2 regions of the Streptomyces sp. NPDC057280 genome follow, and region 1 is predicted to be linked to the other one. Evidence: riboswitches for the same ligand, from Rfam matches in the RefSeq annotation. Region 1 holds a riboswitch; the other holds the start of a gene.
The links. A riboswitch is a leader RNA that binds a small molecule or an ion and turns the genes downstream of it on or off. The one in region 1 is predicted to bind glycine.
Positions count from the first base shown of each region.

Region 2: another riboswitch for glycine. It lies ahead of gcvT (glycine cleavage system aminomethyltransferase GcvT); the one in region 1 lies ahead of gcvP (aminomethyl-transferring glycine dehydrogenase).

Region 1 is NZ_JBHUYR010000004.1:5,568-15,521, reverse strand. It holds gene ACFUO4_RS23895 (APC family permease) at 1-508, shown strand, start outside; gene ACFUO4_RS23890 (molybdopterin-binding protein) at 576-971, shown strand; gene ACFUO4_RS23885 (molybdopterin-binding protein) at 1,032-1,451, shown strand; gene gcvP (aminomethyl-transferring glycine dehydrogenase) at 1,502-4,387, opposite strand; glycine riboswitch at 4,562-4,658, opposite strand; gene ACFUO4_RS23875 (PRC-barrel domain-containing protein) at 4,790-5,167, shown strand; gene ACFUO4_RS23870 (DNA polymerase IV) at 5,240-6,625, opposite strand; gene ACFUO4_RS23865 (MerR family transcriptional regulator) at 6,684-7,370, opposite strand; gene ACFUO4_RS23860 (bifunctional nuclease family protein) at 7,630-8,103, opposite strand; gene ACFUO4_RS23855 (MerR family transcriptional regulator) at 8,181-8,918, opposite strand; gene ACFUO4_RS23850 (FHA domain-containing protein) at 8,937-9,827, opposite strand; gene ACFUO4_RS23845 (DUF881 domain-containing protein) at 9,889-9,954, opposite strand, start outside.
Region 2 is NZ_JBHUYR010000008.1:306,473-316,426, reverse strand. It holds gene ACFUO4_RS36065 (MOSC domain-containing protein) at 19-561, opposite strand; gene ACFUO4_RS36060 (glycoside hydrolase family 25 protein) at 589-1,146, opposite strand; gene ACFUO4_RS36055 (L-serine ammonia-lyase) at 1,228-2,595, opposite strand; gene glyA (serine hydroxymethyltransferase) at 2,655-3,917, opposite strand; gene gcvH (glycine cleavage system protein GcvH) at 3,932-4,309, opposite strand; gene gcvT (glycine cleavage system aminomethyltransferase GcvT) at 4,408-5,526, opposite strand; glycine riboswitch at 5,671-5,774, opposite strand; gene ACFUO4_RS36035 (AAA family ATPase) at 5,964-6,626, shown strand; gene ACFUO4_RS36030 (enhanced serine sensitivity protein SseB) at 6,702-7,487, shown strand; gene ACFUO4_RS36025 (enhanced serine sensitivity protein SseB C-terminal domain-containing protein) at 7,633-8,427, shown strand; gene ACFUO4_RS36020 (ABC transporter permease) at 8,741-9,748, shown strand; gene ACFUO4_RS36015 (ABC transporter substrate-binding protein) at 9,818-9,954, shown strand, end outside.

The DNA.
Region 1 (9,954 bases):
CGCCTTCGAGCTCCGCGTCACCAGCGTGACCCTCGACCCCATGGCGGAACGATTCATCCGGGACATGGCCAGCCGCAAGATCCGCTTCATCGCCAACGAGCCGGACAACCGTGACAAGGCCGAGTACCGCGACAAGATCGAGCAGATCCGCGAGGACAACGACATCCCCGGCCAGGAGGACTTCGTCTTCGTCGAGGTGACGGTCACCGACCCCTCGGAGTTCGAGGCCGGCCTGACGGTCCGCGGTGAGGTCCTGCACAACCGCTACCGCATCCTGACCCTGGAGTCGTCCTCCATCCCCAACGCCCTGGCCGCGCTGCTCCTCCACGTCCGCGACATGACGAGGTGCACCCCGCACATCTACTTCGAGTGGACCGAGGGCAACCCCTTCGCCAACTTCCTCCGCTTCTTCCTCTTCGGCCAGGGCGAGGTGGCCCCCGTCACCCGAGAGGTCCTCCGCGAGGCAGAACCCGACCGAGCCCGCCGTCCAAGGGTCCACACAGGCTGAAGCCGGGGCTTCCGGCAGGCCGACGCCCGACCACGACCCCGCTCCCGTCTCCCCCTATCGTGACCGCATGCAGTCCTACACGATCGGCCAGGCGGCCCGCCTGCTCGGCGTCAGCCCCGACACCGCCCGCCGCTGGGCCGACGCCGGCCGCGTCACGACCCACCGCGACGACAGCGGTCGCCGCCTCATCGACGGCCGCGACCTCGCCGCGTTCTCGGTGGAGCTGGCCAAGGGCACCGCGGCCGACGACGAGCCGTCGTACACCTCGGTCCGCAACGCCTTCCCCGGCATCGTCACCGCCATCAAACTCGGCGACGTGGCCGCCCAGGTGGAGATCCAGGCCGGCCCGCACCGCCTCGTCTCCCTCCTCACCCGCGAGGCCGTGGAAGAACTCGGCCTGGAGGTGGGCATGGAGGCCACGGCCCGGGTGAAGTCGACGAACGTCCACATCGACCGGACGTAGAAAAGCCACGGACACCCTCATACCGGGCACAACCCGCCCAGACCCCTACGGTTGATGCCCATGACCCTGAGCATCCGCAACCAACTCCCCGGCACCGTCACCGCCATCACCTCCGGCGAGGTCATGGCCACCGTGGGAATCCGCCTCACCGGCGGCCAGAACCTCACCGCGGCGATCACCAAGGAAGCCGTCACCGCCCTCGGCCTCGCCCCGGGATCCCCCGTCCGCGCCCTGGTGAAGTCAACGGAGGTGGCCCTCGCCACCGGCCCGGTGGAGGGCCTCTCCATCCGCAACCAGCTCCCCGGCACGGTCACCGGCATCACCACCGGCGCCGCGATGGCCTCCGTGAAGATCGCGTTCGACGACATCGAACTCACCGCGGCCATCACCAAGGACGCCGCCGAAGACCTCGCCCTCGCGGCCGACACCCCGGTCGTGGCCCTGATCAAGTCGACCGAGGTCTCCCTCGCCACCCCGTAAAACGAGCGGGCCCCGCCGAAGCGGGGCCCTCTCCCGAAGCACGGTCGGCCTCAGTCCTCGTACGCGTCCAGCGGCGGGCACGAGCACACCAGGTTCCGGTCCCCGAAGGCCTGGTCGATCCGCCGTACCGGCGGCCAGTACTTGTCGGCGACCACGACCCCGCCCGGGAACACGGCCTCCTCACGGCTGTAGGCGTGCTCCCACTCGCCGCCGAGCGCCGCGGCGGTGTGCGGGGCGTTCCGCAGCGGGTTGTCGTCCGCGGGCCACTCCCCGGCCCCGACCTTCTCGATCTCCGCGCGAATGGCGATCATCGCGTCGCAGAACCGATCCAGCTCGACGAGGTCCTCGGACTCGGTCGGCTCGATCATCAGTGTCCCGGCCACCGGGAACGACATGGTCGGCGCGTGGAACCCGTAGTCGATGAGCCGCTTGGCGACGTCGTCCACGCTCACGCCCGTCGCCTTGGTCAGCGGCCGCAGGTCGATGATGCACTCGTGCGCGACCAGCCCACCGGGCCCGGTGTAGAGCACGGGATAGTGCGGCTCGAGCCGCTTGGCGATGTAGTTGGCGCTCAGCACGGCGACCTGCGTGGCCCGCTTCAGCCCTTCCCCGCCCATGAGCCGCACATAGGCCCAGGAGATCGGCAGAATCCCCGCCGAGCCCCACGGGGCGGCGGAAATCGGCCCGACACCCGTCTCGGGCCCGGCCGCGGGCTGCAGCGGGTGGTTCGGCAGATACGGCGCCAGGTGCGCCCGCACACCGACCGGCCCGACGCCCGGCCCGCCGCCGCCGTGCGGGATGCAGAAGGTCTTGTGCAGGTTCAGGTGCGAGACGTCGCCGCCGAAGTGGCCCGGCTTGGCAAGCCCGACCAGCGCGTTGAGGTTGGCGCCGTCGACGTACACCTGACCGCCGGCCTCGTGCACCTGCGCGCAGATGTCGGCGACGTGCTCCTCGAACACTCCGTGCGTCGAGGGGTACGTGATCATCAGCACCGCGAGCTCGTCCCGGTGCTGCTCGATCTTGGCCCGCAGATCCTCGACGTCGATCTCGCCGTCCTCGGCGGTCTTGACGACGACGACCTTCATGCCGGCCATGACAGCGCTCGCGGCATTGGTCCCGTGCGCGGAGGACGGAATCAGACAGACCGTCCGCTGCTCATCGCCGTTGGCCCGGTGATACCCGCGTACGGCGAGCAGCCCGGCCAGCTCACCCTGCGACCCGGCGTTGGGCTGCAGCGAGACCTTGTCGTACCCGGTGACCTCGGCGAGCCGCTCCTCCAGCTCACGGATGAGCGTCAGATAGCCCTCCGCCTGCTCAGCGGGGGCAAAGGGGTGCAGCTGCCCGAACTCGGGCCAGGTGACCGGCTCCATCTCGGTGGTGGCGTTGAGCTTCATGGTGCAGGAGCCCAGCGGGATCATGCCGCGGTCGAGCGCGTAGTCCCGGTCGGCGAGCCGGCGCAGATAGCGCAGCATCGCGGTCTCGGACCGGTACTGGTGGAAGACGGGGTGGGTCAGGAACTCGTCCTCGCGCACCAGCGCCGCCGGCAGCGCGTCCTCGGCCACCGCGTCCAGCGCCTCGACGTCCCCCTCGACCCCGAACGCGGCCCATACGGCGCCGAGTCGGGCCCGGTCGGTGGTCTCGTCGCAGGCGACGGAGACGTGGTCGGCGTCGACGAGACGCAGGTTGACCCCGTTCGCCTCGGCGGCGGCGGCGACCTCACCGGCCTTGCCGGGCACGCGCACGGTCAGGGTGTCGAAGTAGGCCCCGTGCACGACCTCGACCCCGCCGGCGGCAAGCCCCGCGGCGAGGACACGCGCGTACCGATGGGTCCGCCGGGCGATGCCCTTCAGCCCCTCCGGGCCGTGGTAGACGGCGTACATCCCCGCCATCACGGCGAGCAGCACCTGCGCGGTGCAGATGTTGCTGGTGGCCTTCTCCCGCCGGATGTGCTGCTCACGCGTCTGCAGGGCGAGCCGGTAGGCCCTGTTCCCGTCCGCGTCCACGGACACGCCCACGAGCCGCCCGGGCAGGCTGCGCGCGAACTTCTCGTGCACCGCCATGTAACCGGCGTGCGGCCCGCCGAAGCCCATCGGCACCCCGAACCGCTGCGTGGTCCCGACGGCGATGTCGGCCCCGAGCTCCCCGGGCGACTTCAGCAGCGCCAGCGCGAGCAGGTCGGCGGCGACGGTCACGAGGGCACCGAGCTCGTGCGCCTGGTCGACGACCGCCTTGATGTCGCGTACGGCACCGGAGGCACCCGGGTACTGGATCAGCACGCCGTTGATCTCACGCGCGGCGATGTCGGCGGGAATCCCGTCGCTGAGGTCGGCGACGACGACCTCGACGCCGGTCGGCTCGGCGCGCGTCTGGATCACGGCGATGGTCTGCGGCAGCGCGTCCGCGTCGACGAGGAACAGACCCTTCTTGTTCTTGCCCATGCGCCGGGACAGCGCCAGCGCCTCGGCGGCGGCCGTGCCCTCGTCGAGCAGCGAGGCACCGGAGGTCGGCAGCCCGGTGAGCTCGGCGACCATGGTCTGGAAGTTGAGGAGGGCCTCGAGCCGCCCCTGGGAGATCTCGGGCTGGTAGGGCGTGTACGCCGTGTACCAGGCGGGGTTCTCCATGACGTTGCGCAGGATGACGGGCGGGGTGAAGGTCCCGTAGTAGCCGAGCCCGATCATGGACCCGAGGACCTGGTTCTGGTCGGCGAGCGACCGGAGCTCGGCGAGCACCTCGGCCTCGGTCCGCGCGCCCGGCAGATCGAGGGCGTCAGCGTTCTTGATCACATCCGGCACCGCGGCGGCGGTGAGCTCGTCCAGCGAGCCGTAGCCGACCTGCGCGAGCATCTTGGCCCGGGCCTCGTGGTCGGGGCCGATGTGACGCTGCTCGAAGGGAATCCCCTGCTCGAGTTCGGTGAGCGGAGTGCGGTGGGCGGTCATTGCGGAGGCCTCCTGGTCTGACGCGACCTTCGAGGGACACCACGGCTGCGGGTCCCGGCGGCCTCCCCCTCTGTCATCTCAACCTGAGAGCTTCACCGGACCCCCGAGGGTGCCCGGCTTTCACCGTCGGTGAGAGCGGAAGCCGTCGACACCCGCTCTGCTTTCCAGAGTGACCTCGTCCGTGCGGTACGTGGGCCTGAGAGATTCCGGGGAGGATTTGCTCCTTCGGCGCCCCCGGACGTTCTCCGGAGGACTCTCCCGCACAGGGTCAACAGCCGCTTGCCAGCCTACCAGCGCACAAATAGTCGATCCCTAGAGGAGCCCTCGAGTGGCCACTGGCCCTAATGTGCTCTTTTGTAGTGCTTACGGATGAGTTGCGAGTGGCGACCTAGTGGAGGGCCCGTGCAGACCGACATCGATCCGCGCAATCTGATCGGCCGCAAGGCGTTCGACCGCAACGGCACCAAGATCGGCACGATCGACGAGGTCTACCTCGACGACGCGACCGGAGTGCCGGAATGGGCGGCCATACGCACCGGCCTGTTCTCCCGGGACGCCTTCGTCCCCCTGGAGCCCAGCGAACTGATCGAGGGCACCCTTCAGGTCCCCTTCGACCGCTCCTTGATCAAGGACGCCCCCGACTTCGGCGTCGGCCGCCACCTCTCCCCCGACCAGGAACTCCAGCTGTACCACCACTACGGTCTGGACGTATCCGCACCCCCGCCCCTCCCCGACAGGGATTTCGGCAAACTGGCAGGCACAGAAGAGGCAGACGCCTGACGAGAGCCGACGACCGTCCCGCAGCCGCCGCGATCGCGCCTCACAGGGGCCCCGCACCCGAAAGCGAAACTGTCACGGGTGGTGCGGGCGGGAAACCAAATCCGGCCGAAGGCCGGATGCGCCACCCTCAACCGGCACCAACGGCAAAGGCTCAGCCACAGCCAACGCCTCATCATCCACCCGAAACGTCCGCACCCGCCCCGGCTCGGAATCCGGCGTCTCGAACCGCACGGTCACCCGCCCCAGCCCGCTCCCCTGCACCCATCCGTGCCCGAACTCGGCATGCACCACGTCATGCCCCGCTGCGAACCGCCGCTCGACAGGCGCCTCCACCCTCTCGGCGGCCACCTCCCCGGCGTCCTCCTCGGCAACCTCCCCAGGATCCCCCGCAGCCTGCGCGAACAGATCCTCCTGCGTGTAGTCGGCCAGCCCGGAGACCCCCACCCCCAGCAACCGCACACCCCCCGTGGTGTCGACGGACTCCAGCAGCCGAGCCGCGGCCTCCCTCACCACCGCCGGATCATCGGTCGGCCCCCGCAGCGTCTCGGACCGGGTCAGCGTGGAGAAGTCGTACCGCCGCACCTTCAGCACGATCGTCCGCCCCGACAAACCGGCCCCCCGCAGCCGCAGCACGCACCGATCGGCCAGCCGCTGCACCTCCGTCCCCACCCGCACCCGGTCGTGGATGTCCACGTCGTAGGTGTCCTCGACCGACACCGACTTGGTCTCCCGCTCCGCCACCACGGGCCGCTCGTCATGCGCCAACGCCATGGCGTACAGCCCGTGCCCGTGCGCCTTGCCGAGCAGCCGTACGAGCTCGTCCTCGCCCGCCTCGACGATCTCGTCGACCGTGTGGATGCCGGCCCGCCGCAGATGGTCTCCCGTCGCCGGCCCCACCCCCGGCAGGATCCGCACCGACATCGGCCCGAGCAGCTCCCGCTCGGTCCCCGGATCGATCACCACCAGACCGTCGGGCTTGGCCTGCTCGGACGCGATCTTCGCGAGCATCTTGGACGCCGCGAGCCCCACCGACCCCGTGAGCCCGGTGACCGCCCGTATGTCGGCGCGCAGCTTCTCCCCCGCGAGCCGCGCCGACGCCTCGTCCCAGGCCGCGTCTCCGGCCTCCAGGTCCACGAACGCCTCGTCGAGGCTCAGCGGCTCCACCAACGGCGACAGCGCCCGCAGCAGCCCCATCACCTGCTCACTGATCGCGCGGTAGAACCCGAAGCGCGGCACGAGATACGCGGCATTGGGCGCCAGCCGCCGCGCCTGGGCCATCGGCATCGCGGAATGCACCCCGAAGACCCGGGCCTCGTAGGACGCGGTCGCCACCACACCACGCGGCCCCAGCCCGCCCACGACGACGGCTTTCCCGCGCAGACTCGGCTTGGACGCCTGCTCCGCCGAGGCGAAGAAGGCATCCATGTCGAGATGCAGGATCGTGGGCGCGGTTCTCACATGTCCGATGCTGCCCTACGCCACTGACAATGCCCTCGGTGATACCCCGGGCAAAGCCTCAAACGGCCCGATTGCCCCGCCGCCGCGCCAGCTCGTCGGCCGGGTTGTGCCCCACCAGCGTCTCCCCGGTGTCGATCCGCTCCCCGTGCAGCTGGGACAACGCGCTCTCGACGTCCCGCCACACCACGCCCACGGCGATCCCGAAGATGCCCTGCCCGCCCTGGAGCAGCGCGTGGACCTCGTCGGGCGAGGTGCACTCGTAGACCGTGGCGCCGTCGCTCATCAGCGTCATGCGCTCCAGGTCCCGGAAACCGCTCTCCCGCAGGTGCTGCACGGCGGTACGGATGTTCTGGAGCGACACACCGGTGTCGAGGAAGCGCTTGACGACCTTCAGGACGACGACGTCCCGGAAGCTGTAAAGGCGCTGCGTCCCCGACCCGTAGGCGGGCCGCACGCTCGGCTCGACGAGCCCGGTGCGCGCCCAGTAGTCGAGTTGCCGGTAGGTGATGCCGGCGGCCGCACAGGCCGTCGGACCGCGGTAGCCGATCTGCTCGGACGCCATGGACGTCGCCCCTCCGCTGCTCGGCACGGCCGCCGGTCGCTGCGGAGCGTGATCGGCCGCGTTGCTGTGATGGGGGTCCCCCCAACTCGAACGCAGTTGAGAGCTTGGGGGAGGGTACGGACCGCTAGCCCCGAGACTCCGTCCGGGGGCACCCCCAGCCGTACCGTCGCCGCTGCTTCTCACGCCGACCTCCGTCCTTGACCTGCCTTCTCGACGGTAGGCAGTCACCCGGGGTGCGTCAACGATCGCCACACTCGGCACGCCGAGTGATAATCACCCTAGGAGTGGTTTCCCGCACCCCACCGCGGGGAAAGGCTAGCCGAATGCGCTCGGGGCGGGCCGTAGGACGCTCTCACACGCCGGTGGCAAATGCCGGCATTTCCGTGGTGACCGGACACAGCCGACCCGTCACGGACGGCGAGTCCGCCGGGCCGGCCCCGTCTCACTGGCTGCTGGTGCCGAAGTCCTCGGGCGAGATCTGGTCGAGGAACTCGCGGAACTTCTCCACCTCGTCCTCCTGCTCGTCCGGGATCGCGATCCCGGCGTCGTCGAGCACACCGTCGCTGCCGTAGATCGGCGTTCCGGTGCGCAGGGCCAGCGCTATGGCATCGGACGGCCGGGCGCTCACCTCCACGCCGCTGGCGAAGACCAGCTCCGCGTAGAAGACGCCCTCACGCAGATCCGTGATGCGCACTTCGGTGAGCTCCTGGCCGACCGCCTCCAGCACGTCCTTGAACAGGTCGTGGGTCAGCGGCCGTGCGGGGGCCATGCCCTGCTGGGCGAAAGCGATCGCCGTCGCCTCCCCCGGCCCGATCCAGATGGGGAGGTAGCGGTCGCCTCCCACTTCGCGCAGGAGCACGATCGGTTGGTTGGAGGGCATTTCGACCCGGACACCTACGACATCGAGCTCGTTCACACAGCAACCCTAGGCCGTGCCCGGGACGTTTGGGTAGTCGGGCAGGAAACGGGGGCCCGATCCGGCGTCCGCGCCCTTCAGGGCAGCCGTACACCGAGGGCGGTCTGCACCAGGGCCGCGTGCAGCTTCACCGTCAGCCCCGCCAGTTCCTTCGTACGGGCCTCGGCGTGCGCCCGGGTCTGCGGATTGCGGTGGCGCTTCAGCGGGGCCACCACCTGGTCCACCAGCCCCGCCTCACGATCGGCGGCGGCCTTCATGGCGCGCAGATGCCGCGGCTCGATCCCGAACCGCCCCAGCTCGAGGACGAGCGCCGCCACGGTGACCGCCTCGGCGTCGTACGCCCCGTCCGGCAGCGGGGCGATGAGTCCGTACGACTCCCACTCCTCGAGCTCCTGCTCGCCGATCTCGGCGGCGGCCAGCAGCTCGGACCGGCCGATCCGCGCGGCCGTGGGAGCCTCCCAGGGCTCCTGAAGCGTTTCTCCGTCCCGCTGGCGCCCCACCACGGGCAGCGCCACGGCCTCACCACGCTCCATGGCGTCCAGATGCTCCCGGATCACCTTCAGCGGCAGATAGTGGTCCCGCTGCATCCTCAGCACATTCCCGAGCCGCTCGACATCGCCCGCGCTGAACTTGCGGTACCCCGAGGGGGTCCGCTGCGGCTCGATGAGCCCCTCGGACTCCAGGAAGCGGATCTTGGAGATGGTGACTTCGGGGAACTCGTCGCGCAGCACATTGAGCACCGTGCCGATGCTCATCAGCCCACTGTCCGCGGCGGCGGTGCCATGACCGGCACCGCCGCTCGGTGTTTGAAGCATGGACCTTCCCTGACGGGGTCAGTAGCCCCGCTGGCTCGCGTAGAAGACCAGCCGGTACTTGCCGATCTGTACCTCGTCCCCGTTGTGCAGCGGCACCGTGTCGATCCGCTCGCGGTTCACGTACGTGCCGTTGAGGCTGCCGACGTCACCCACCGTGAACGAACCGTCCTGCTGTCGACGGAACTCCACATGACGACGCGACACCGTCACGTCGTCGAGGAAGATGTCGCTCTGCGGATGACGCCCCGCCGTGGTCAGATCGCCGTCCAGCAGGAAGCGGCTGCCCGAGTTCGGTCCACGACGCACGACCAGGAGCGCGGAACCCTGCGGCAGCGCGTCCACGGCCGCCTGCGCCTCCGGGGAGAGCGTCGGCAGCTGCGTCTGACCGGTCGCCTCGGCGTCGTAGGCCTCGAGACCGGAGATGGAGATGGTGGAGGTCGTCTCGGACGGACGCTCGGGCGCACCGCGCAGCGGCGCACCGCAGTTGGAGCAGAAGCGGCTGTTCTCCGCGTTGCGGTTACCGCACCTCGTACACACCAGGGCCGACATGGAAAACTCTCCACCCGTACTCGAGGTTGACGGTTGCCCGAAACCTATGCCGCCGGACTGCGCAGGGTCAACAGACGGCGCGCCCTGACCTCCCGGAACGCCGCCCACCTGGTCCCGGAACAGGGGGCGCTGGCCCTCCGCGTCTGGCTGTGCGCGATGACGAGCGGTGGCGTTCGCATTGTCGCTACCCTCTCGCGCGCTCTTGCCGAACAACTTCGCAAACAACTTCACGGGCGATTCCCCTTGACCGAAACAGACCCGCCCGTGGGGCAGGACGAACCCTGATTGCATACACCGGCCGACCCGGACATCCTGACAACGTCCGTATCCACCAGACAGTTTCCACCACGCACCACCCAATCGGTGCGCCGACCCCCCGCAACCTCATGCCCTGGCCGGACGTCCCTCATGCACCCCCGGTTCACCGGGAGGACGACCGAGCGTAGTCAGGCTGCTTCGCGGCTCGCAAGGCGTCCACGACGATCTT
Region 2 (9,954 bases), on a different contig from region 1:
AGGCCGGTCGGCCCGGGATCAGACGATCTCCAGCGGCACGTGCGGCCCGTCCGGCAGCTCGACCTCGATCCCGTCGCCGGGCCGTACGACCCCGCCTTCCAGGACGACGCTCATGATCCCGCCCTTGAGCCGGAGCTTCCCGTCGGCGTCCCGGGTGACGACCTGCTTCAGCAGCCCCTGCCGGAAGTTGTCGATCTGAAGACAGGGGTTGCGCAGCCCGGTCACCTCGACGACCGCCCGCTCACCGAGGCGCAGCCGGGTGCCGACGGGCAGCGCGAGCAGATCGATGCCCCGCGTGGTGACGTTCTCGCCGAGCTCCCCGGCGCCGACCTCGATGCCGGCTTCCCGTACCTCGTCGAACAACTCCTGGTGCAGAAGGTGCACTTGGCGCAGATTCGGCTGCGAGGGGTCCCTCGCCACGCGGGACCGGTGCTTCACCGTCACCCCGGCGTGCACATCCCCCTCGACCCCGAGCCCGGCGAGCAGCGTGATGCTCTCCCGGTTCGGCTTGGTGAAGGAGTACGTCCCGTTGCTGCTGACCGCAGTGATCTGCCCACCCATGGGGCGGACTCTATCCCAGGCCTCTGATCAGGCGCCTTCGGCCCATTCGCGCAGTGCCGCCCGGCTCGCGAAATCCGCCACGTCCTTGTCCAGCGGATCGTCGGTGTACTGGTGGAAGCGCCACTTCGCCTTGATGCGGGGCTTGCCGGCCGTCACGTAGTCGGCGATCCACAGGCCGTCGCCGGCGTAGGACGTCGTGTCGATGTTGAGCCAGTAGTTCCGGTTCGTGTAGAGCACCACCCGGTTGTTCGGCCGCAGCTCCTTCACCTTCCGGATGAAGCGGTCCTTCTCCGCGTTGCTCGCGTGCGTGCCCTCGCCGGTGGTCTCCCAGTCCACGGCGAGGATGTCGCCCGCCCGTTCCGGGGCCTTGCTCACGAAGTACTCGGCCTGGGCGGTCAGATTGCCCGGCCAGAGGAAGTGGTAGAAGCCGACGACCAGCCCGGCGTCGCGGGCCCGCTTCGTCTGGGCCGCGAGCTTGGGGTTGGTGTACGTACGGCCCTCCGTCGCCTTGACGAAGACGAAGGAGAGGCCGTCGGTGTCGTAGGAGGAGGACTGGTAGGCGCTGACGTCTATGCCGCGGAGCATGGGGGGACTCCCTGAAGTGCCGTAGGGGGACAGGGGGTGGGTGAATCGCCAACCACCTTGGCACGTGGGCCCCTTGCCCGTTCAGCACTCGATGATGTTCACCGCGAGACCGCCCCGAGCCGTCTCCTTGTACTTCACGCTCATGTCGGCGCCGGTGTCCTTCATGGTCTTGATGACCTTGTCGAGGGACACCTTGTGGGAGCCGTCGCCGCGCATCGCCATGCGGGCGGCGGTGACCGCCTTCACCGCGGCCATGCCGTTGCGTTCGATGCACGGGATCTGGACCAGGCCGCCGACCGGGTCGCAGGTCAGGCCCAGGTTGTGCTCCATGCCGATCTCGGCTGCGTTCTCCACCTGCTCCGGGGAGCCGCCCAGCACCTCCGCCAGCGCCCCCGCCGCCATCGAGCAGGCCGAGCCGACCTCGCCCTGGCAGCCGACCTCGGCGCCGGAGATGGAGGCGTTCTCCTTGAAGAGCATGCCGATCGCGCCGGCGGCCAGCAGGAAGCGGACGACGCCGTCCTCGTCGGCGCCCGGCACGAAGTTGATGTAGTAGTGCAGGACCGCCGGGATGATGCCGGCCGCGCCGTTCGTCGGGGCGGTCACGACGCGTCCGCCGGCCGCGTTCTCCTCGTTGACCGCCATCGCGTAGAGGGTGATCCACTCCATCGCGTGGGCCAACGGATCGCCCTCCGCCCGCAGTTGACGCGCCGTCACGGCTGCCCGGCGCTTGACCCTGAGGCCGCCCGGCAGGATGCCCTCCCGCGACATGCCGCGCGAGACGCACGCCTGCATGACCCGCCAGATGTCGAGGAGCCCGGACCGGATCTCCTCCTCGGTGCGCCAGGCCCGCTCGTTCTCCAGCATCAGCGCGGAGATCGACAGGCCGGTCTCCTTCGTCAGACGCAGCAGCTCGTCGCCCGTGCGGAACGGGTACTTCAGCACCGTGTCGTCCAGCTTGATGCGGTCCGCGCCCACCGCGTCCTCGTCCACGACGAAACCGCCGCCGACCGAGTAGTACGTCTTCGACAGCAGCTCCGCCCCGGACGCGTCGTACGCCCACAGCGTCATGCCGTTCGCGTGGTACGGCAGCGCCTTGCGGCGGTGCAGGACCAGGTCGTCGTCGAAGGAGAACGCGATCTCGCGTTCGCCCAGCAGGTTCAGCGAACCGTTTCTCCTGATCGCCTCGATCCGCTCGTCGGCGGTCTCCACGTCGACGGTACGAGGGGACGCGCCCTCCAGACCGAGCAGCACCGCCTTGGGGGTGCCGTGGCCGTGGCCGGTCGCGCCCAGGGAGCCGTACAGCTCCGAGCGGACGGCCGCCACCGAGGACAGCACGCCCTCGTTGCGCAGACGGCGGGCGAACATGCGGGCCGCGCGCATCGGGCCGACCGTGTGGGAGCTCGACGGGCCGATGCCGATCGAGAACAGGTCGAAGACCGAGATGGCCACGGGAACTCCTTCAAAAAGGGTGGGGGCACACATCGTCGGGTGCCCCCACCGGGGAACTACTACTTGCTCAGGCCGGGGTACAGCGGGTGCTTGTCGGCCAGGGTCTTGACCCGGGTCTTCAGTGCCTCGGCGTCGTAGGACGGCTTCAGAGCCGCCGCGATGACGTCCGCGACCTCGGCGAAGTCCTCGGCCGTGAAGCCGCGGGTGGCCAGCGCCGGGGTGCCGATGCGCAGGCCCGACGTCACCATGGGCGGGCGCGGGTCGTTGGGGACGGCGTTGCGGTTGACCGTGATGCCGACCTCGTGGAGACGGTCCTCGGCCTGCTGCCCGTCCAGCTCGGACTCGCGCAGGTCCACCAGGATCAGGTGCACGTCCGTGCCACCGGAGAGCACGTTGACCCCGGCCTCGCGGGCGTCCGCAGCGGTCAGACGCTCGGCGAGGATGCGCGCACCCTCCACCGTACGCCGCTGGCGCTCCTTGAACTCCTCGCTCGCGGCGACCTTGAAGGACACCGCCTTCGCCGCGATCACGTGCTCCAGGGGGCCGCCCTGGAAGCCCGGGAAGACGGACGAGTTCAGCTTCTTCGCGAAGTCCTTCTTCGCCAGGATGATGCCGCCGCGCGGGCCGCCCAGGGTCTTGTGGGTGGTGGAGGTGACCACGTCCGCATGCTCGACCGGGTTGGGGTGCAGCCCGGCCGCGACCAGACCGGCGAAGTGCGCCATGTCGACCCACAGGTAGGCCTCGACCTCGTCGGCGATCCGGCGGAACTCGGCGAAGTCCAGCTGCCGCGGGTACGCCGACCACCCGGCGATGATCACCTTCGGGCGGTGCTCCTTGGCCAGGCGCTCCACCTCGGCCATGTCGACCAGACCGGCGTCGTCGACGTGGTAGGCGACCACGTTGAACTGCTTGCCGGAGAAGTTCAGGCGCATGCCGTGGGTGAGGTGGCCGCCGTGCGCCAGGTCCAGGCCCAGGATCGTGTCGCCGGGGGAGGCCAGCGCGAACAGGGCGGCCTGGTTGGCGGAGGCGCCGGAGTGGGGCTGGACGTTGGCGTACTCGGCGCCGAACAGCTCCTTGATCCGGTCGATGGCGATCTGCTCGGCCACGTCGACGTGCTCGCAGCCGCCGTAGTAGCGCCGGCCCGGGTAGCCCTCGGCGTACTTGTTGGTCAGGACCGAGCCCTGCGCCTCCATGACCGCGAGCGGAGCGAAGTTCTCCGACGCGATCATCTCGAGGGTGGACTGCTGCCGGTGCAGCTCTGCGTCGACCGCGGCCGTGATCTCCGGGTCGAGCTCATGCAGGGGCGTGTTCAGTGCGGACATACGTCTACGACTCCTCAGCCGGCGGAAAAGGCGGTGTACTCGTCGGCGGAGAGCAGGTCGGCCGGCTCCTCCGCGACGCGTACCTTGAACAGCCAGCCGCCCTCGAAGGGGGCTGAGTTCACCAGCGACGGGTCGTTGACGACGTCCTCGTTGACCTCGGTGACCTCACCGGAGACAGGGGAGTACAGGTCGGAGACCGACTTGGTCGACTCCAGCTCGCCACAGGTCTCGCCCGCGGTCACCGTGTCACCGACCTCCGGGAGCTGGACGAAGACGACATCGCCGAGCGCGTTGGCCGCGTGCTCCGTGATGCCGACCGTCGAGACGCCGTCCTCGGCGCCCGACAGCCACTCGTGCTCCTTGCTGTAGCGCAGCTGCTGGGGGTTGCTCATGGCCTGAATTCTCCTGTACGCGGGGGACTGCTGATGAATGGGGGACTGCGGAAGGCGTGCGTGAGCAGCGTCCGTGTGCTCAGCATCACCTACGGCGGCTACTTCTGGCGCTTGTAGAAGGGCAGCGCCACGACCTCGTACGGCTCGTGGCTGCCCCGGATGTCCACCCCGACACCGGAGGTGCCCGGCGCGGCGTGCGCGGCGTCGACGTACGCCATCGCGATCGGCTTGCCCAGCGTGGGCGAGGGGGCGCCGGAGGTGACCTCGCCGATCACCCGGCCGTCGGCGACGACGGCGTACCCGGCGCGCGGGACGCGGCGGCCCTCGGCGACCAGGCCGACGAGGACGCGCGGCGGCGCGGTCTCGGCGCGGGCGGCCGCCTCGGTCAGCGCTTCGCGGCCCACGAAGTCGCCCTCCTTCTCGAACTTCACCACCCGGCCGAGCCCGGCGTCGAAGGGGGTGAGGGAGGTGTTCAGCTCGTGCCCGTACAGCGGCATGCCCGCCTCCAGGCGGAGCGTGTCCCGGCAGGACAGCCCGCAGGGGACCAGACCGGCGCCCTCGCCCGCCTTGGTCAGGGCCTGCCACAGCTCGACGGCGTGCTCGGGCTTCACGAACAGCTCGAAGCCGTCCTCGCCGGTGTAACCGGTGCGGGCGATCAGCGCCGGGACGCCCGCGACCGTGCCGGGCAGCCCGGCGTAGTACTTCAGGCCGTCGAGGTCGGCGTCGGTGAGGGACTTCAGGATGCCCGGGGACTCGGGGCCCTGGACGGCGATCAGCGCGTAGGCGTCCCGGTCGTCGCGGACCTCGGCGTCGAAGCCGGCCGAGCGCTCGACGAGGGCGTCCAGCACCACCTGGGCGTTGGAGGCGTTGGCGACGACCATGTATTCGGTCTCCGCGAGCCGGTAGACGATCAGGTCGTCCAGGATGCCGCCGTCCTCGCGGCAGATCATGGTGTAGCGGGCACGGCCGACGCCGACGGAGGCGATGTTGCCGACGAGGGCGAAGTTCAGCAGGGCGGCGGCCTGCGGCCCGGTCACCGTGATCTCGCCCATGTGGGAGAGGTCGAAGAGCCCGGCCTTCGTGCGCACGGCGTTGTGCTCGTCGCGCTCGGAGCCGTAGCGCAGGGGCATGTCCCAGCCGGCGAAGTCGGTCATCGTCGCGCCGAGCGCGCGATGCAGGGCGTCGAGCGCGGTCAGGCGGGGGTGAGTGCTGCTCATCGGACGGTCTACTCCCAAGGCATGACGGGCGAGGTCGTTCCTCCCCATCTGTCATCGGAACCTGAGAGGTTCGCCATGACCGCAGGGGACATGACTTGCACCTTGGGTGGAGCCACCTGAGGGCGGCTCGCTTTTCAGATGTGCCTCGCCCGCGCGGTAACGGGGCCTGAGAGATTCAAGGGAGGGACTTGCTCCTTCGGCGCCCCAGCGACCAGACATGCTGCTGGGGACTCTCCCGCGCGGATTCAAACGGCCGGTATGCAGTTGGCGCGGACATCATTGCACGCATCGGGCATCGGCGGCAGGGCCGCATCGGTGCGGCCCTTTGTGACTGGCTTGTGGCAGGACGAGCACGAAAACAAGAGAGACACCTCATTACCTTCTCTTTACGCTCGGTGGGGAGGGGAACCCCTCGACCCAGGAGGAGGACGATCACGGTGAACAGGCCCACTGCGTACGCCACCACCTCGGCCGTCGCGCTGCCCGCGCAGCCGGCAGCTCCGGCCCAGGAGACCTGCGCGCCGCAGCCGGTCGTCCGCGACCTGCGCGACCGTGCCGGCCACAGCCCGCGCGCCCTGCTCTTCGCCCCCGACGACCTGGTCGTGATCACCGGCCTGCCCGGCAGCGGCAAGTCCACCCTGATGCGACGCGCCGTCAAGGGCATCCGGATCGACTCCCAGGACACCCGCGACCGCTGGGACGCCCGCGCGCCCCGCTTCCTGCCGTACGCGGTCTACCGCCCCCTCGTCCGCGCCGCCCACTACCTCGGCCTGTACCGCGCCCTGCGCTCCGGCCGGGGGGTCGTCGTGCACGACTGCGGCACCCAGTCGTGGGTGCGCGGCTGGCTGGCCCGCGCGGCCCACCGCCGCGGCGGCACCCTGCACCTGCTGCTGCTCGACGTCACCGCGGACACCGCGCTGCAGGGCCAGCGCGAGCGCGGCCGGGGCGTCTCGCGCTACGCCTTCCTCCGCCACCGCAGCGCGGCCGCCCGCCTGATCCGTTCCGTGGAGAAGGGCGACCTGCCGCAGGGCGTGGGCTCGGCGCTGCTCCTGGACCGGGCGGCGGCGGACGCCCTGCGCCGGATCGGGTTCACGGGCTGACGACCAGGGCGCCCAGGGGCCAGCACCCGTTAGCCTTTCAGCCACATCGGCGGTACTCGGCAGGCGGACGGACAGATGGACTTCCCGGCACAGGACTTCCCGGCACAGGCGCACCCTCATCCGCACGGCGGCGGATGGCCCGGCAACGAGCTGGAGGAGGTGCTCTCGGCCTCCCTCGGCGTGCCCGGGGCCGGCGGCCGGATCATCGAGGTCCTCGGCCGCAGCTTCGTCTGGGTTCCGCTGCCGAACGGCGGCGGCGCCCACACCGGCCCGCTCGACCTGCCCACCTTCCAGATCGAGGGCCAGGCCTACGTCCCGGTCTTCAGCTCCGAGGAACAGTTCCGCCAGGTCGCGGGCGCGCACATGGCGTACACGATCGCCCCGGCGGTGGAGTTCGCGCGCGGCCTCCCGCCGCAGGTCGGCATCGCCGTGAACCCGGACGGCGTGGTCGGCGTCCCGCTCCCGCCGGCCGCCGTGGCGGACCTGTGCCGGGTCGGCCGGACCCCGTTGGACGGCCCCAACAGCGGCGGCCGGGTCAAGCTCTACGAGCCCGACTGGCAGGACGACCCGGTCGACTTCCTCGCCACCGCCTCCGCCGAGTTCGCCGCGACGGGAGTCGTCCGCACGGCCCGCCGCTGCCTGGCCGCGATCGAGACGGCCGACCCCGTGCTGTTCGTGGGCGTCGAACTCTCCCAGTGGGAGGGCGACTTGCGTACCCTCCCGATGGACGCCCTGGGCAGGGCCCTGGGGCGGACGCCGGTGCAGTGGCCGGTGAACCTGGTCCTGCTGGACGTGGCGGACGACCCGGTGGGGCACTGGATGCGGGAACAGGTGAGGCCCTTCTACCAGGGCGCTTTGTAACGCCTTCAGGGCAGCAGACCTGGGGGCGCGGGGAACCGCGCGATCAACCACGACGCACCCGCACTCGCGAACCACAGCAAGCCCCGAGCCCTTGGGCGCTTAAGCTGTTTCCGACCACGAAACTTTCCCGAAGGGGCGGTAGAAGGTGAGTGCCAGCGGCACAGCGACCGGCACGGTCGAGCACATGCTGCGCCAGGTGACGCCGGGGCGCTACGACGCCTACGAGGCACTCCTCCGCGCTCTCGCCACCCCCTCCTCCGGCCAGGTCTGGATGCTCCTCTGGCACGGCCAGGCGGGCTCCCCGGACGCCCAGTACGGGAACATGGAGGTCGACGGCTACGGCTACGCGCCCTGCGTCACCTCCGCCCAGGAACTCTCGGCGAGCGGCTGGAACCGCTCGTACGAGGTCGTCGACGGTGTCGACGTCGCGCGCACCCTCTACCCCGACCACTACGGTCTCTGGCTGAACCCGCACGCCCCCGGCGGCGGTGTCGGCATCCCCTGGCTCGACCTGCGCCGTATCGCCACCGGTCTGGAGCGCCAGCCCGCCGGCCCCCTGCGGCTGTCGGAACCCGGTATCGAGATCCCCCAGTTCTACGCCCTGATCGCGCAGAACGCCCACCGCACCCCGGCGGTCCGCTCGCTGCGCCGCGCCTGGGTGCAGCCCGCGCTCGGGGCGCCGTACCTCGCCATCGGTCTCGACGTCTACGACACCAGCCCGCCCGCCGTGGACTCGGTGCGCGCGATGATGCAGCAGTCCATCGGCGCGGTCCCGGACGGGCTGCCGGTGTCGACGGTCGCCATGTCCGACGAGTACGACCCGGTCGCGATGTGGATGCGGGCCGGCGCCCGCCCCTTCTACGACCGAGAGGCGCACGCGGCCCCGGCGCAGGCTCCCGCGGCCGGGTACGGCTACCCTCCGGCGCCCGGCGGCTACTGAGGAGTACCGGGCACGGACTCCGGTGTTACGGGCGTGTGTCTGCGCGCGTAGATGAGGGTGGAAGGCCCCGCAAGGTCCAGATTGCCCCAACTGGCGTGCGTCCGGCGGCTGTTACCCGCTGTCCGGATAACGGAACCCTGCAGCCCGCATCACGTTTATGCATCCTTTCCTCGTCAAGTCTGGCAACAGATCGCCAAAGCGTTGAAGACTCCCGCACCAGGGGTGGGTTCGCCCCTGTGTACGACGGACTGATCACGCCGCTACAGCGGCAAGTGCGGGCCGGCTACCGCCGGTTGAGAGGGGTCCCTGCCAGATGACGGCACCATTGCACGAGCCGACCGCGGAAGCGGCCCCGAGCGCGGCCGAAGAAGCGGCGGTCAACGCCGGCGCCAAGGCCGTACAGGGACGTTCCCTGGGCCGGATCGCCTGGGAGCGTTTGAAGCGGGACAAACTCGCCCTCGCGGGCGGCATCGTCGTCCTCTTCCTCATCGCGGTCGCCCTGCTCGCGCCCGTGATCACCAGCCTGTACGGGCAGGACCCGAACGCGTACAACGACAAGGACCTGATCGACCCGCTGTTCGGCACCCCCAAGGGGTCCTTCGGCGGCATCAGCGGCGACCACTGGCTGGGCGTCGAGCCGGTCAACGGCCGCGACATCTTCGCGCGCATCGTCTACGGCGCCAGGATCTCGCTGCTCGTCGGCTTCCTGTCCGCGATCGTGGCCGTGATCATCGGCACCGTCCTGGGTGTCCTCGCCGGCTTCTTCGGCGGCTGGGTCGACTCGGCCATCAGCCGGGTCATGGACGGTCTGCTGGCCTTCCCGCAGCTGCTGTTCATCATCGCGCTGGTCTCCGTCATGCCGAACAACATGCTGGGACTCTCCGGTACGGGCGTGCGCCTGTTCGTGATGATCCTCGTCATCGGCTTCTTCGGCTGGCCCTACATCGGGCGCGTGGTGCGCGGCCAGACGCTCTCGCTGCGCGAGCGCGAATACGTCGAGGCGGCCCGCTCCCTCGGCGCCGGGCGGCTCTACATCCTGTTCAAGGAGCTGCTGCCCAACCTGGTCGCGCCGATCATCGTCTACACGACGATGATGATCCCGACCAACATCCTCACCGAGGCGGCGCTCAGCTTCCTGGGCGTGGGCGTCAAGCCCCCCACGGCCTCCTGGGGGCAGATGCTCTCGAACGCGATCGACTACTACAAGTCGGACCCCACCTACATGGTGGTCCCGGGTGTGGCGATCTTCATCACCGTTCTTGCCTTCAACCTCTTCGGCGACGGCGTGCGGGACGCGCTGGACCCGAAGGGCTCCCGCTGAACTGCCGTACCTAAAGCGTCCCGTGGCACCGACACGGGGTCTCTCATCAAATCCGGAGGATCCGAGATCGTGACTACCCAACGCACCTCAGGGCGGCGGAAGCAGGCATTTGCCGCTGCCGCCGCGGTCGCCGCGCTGCTGACCACGGCGGCGTGCGGCGGCGGCAACGACGACGGCGGTGACAAGGGCTCGGCGACCGGCGCGGC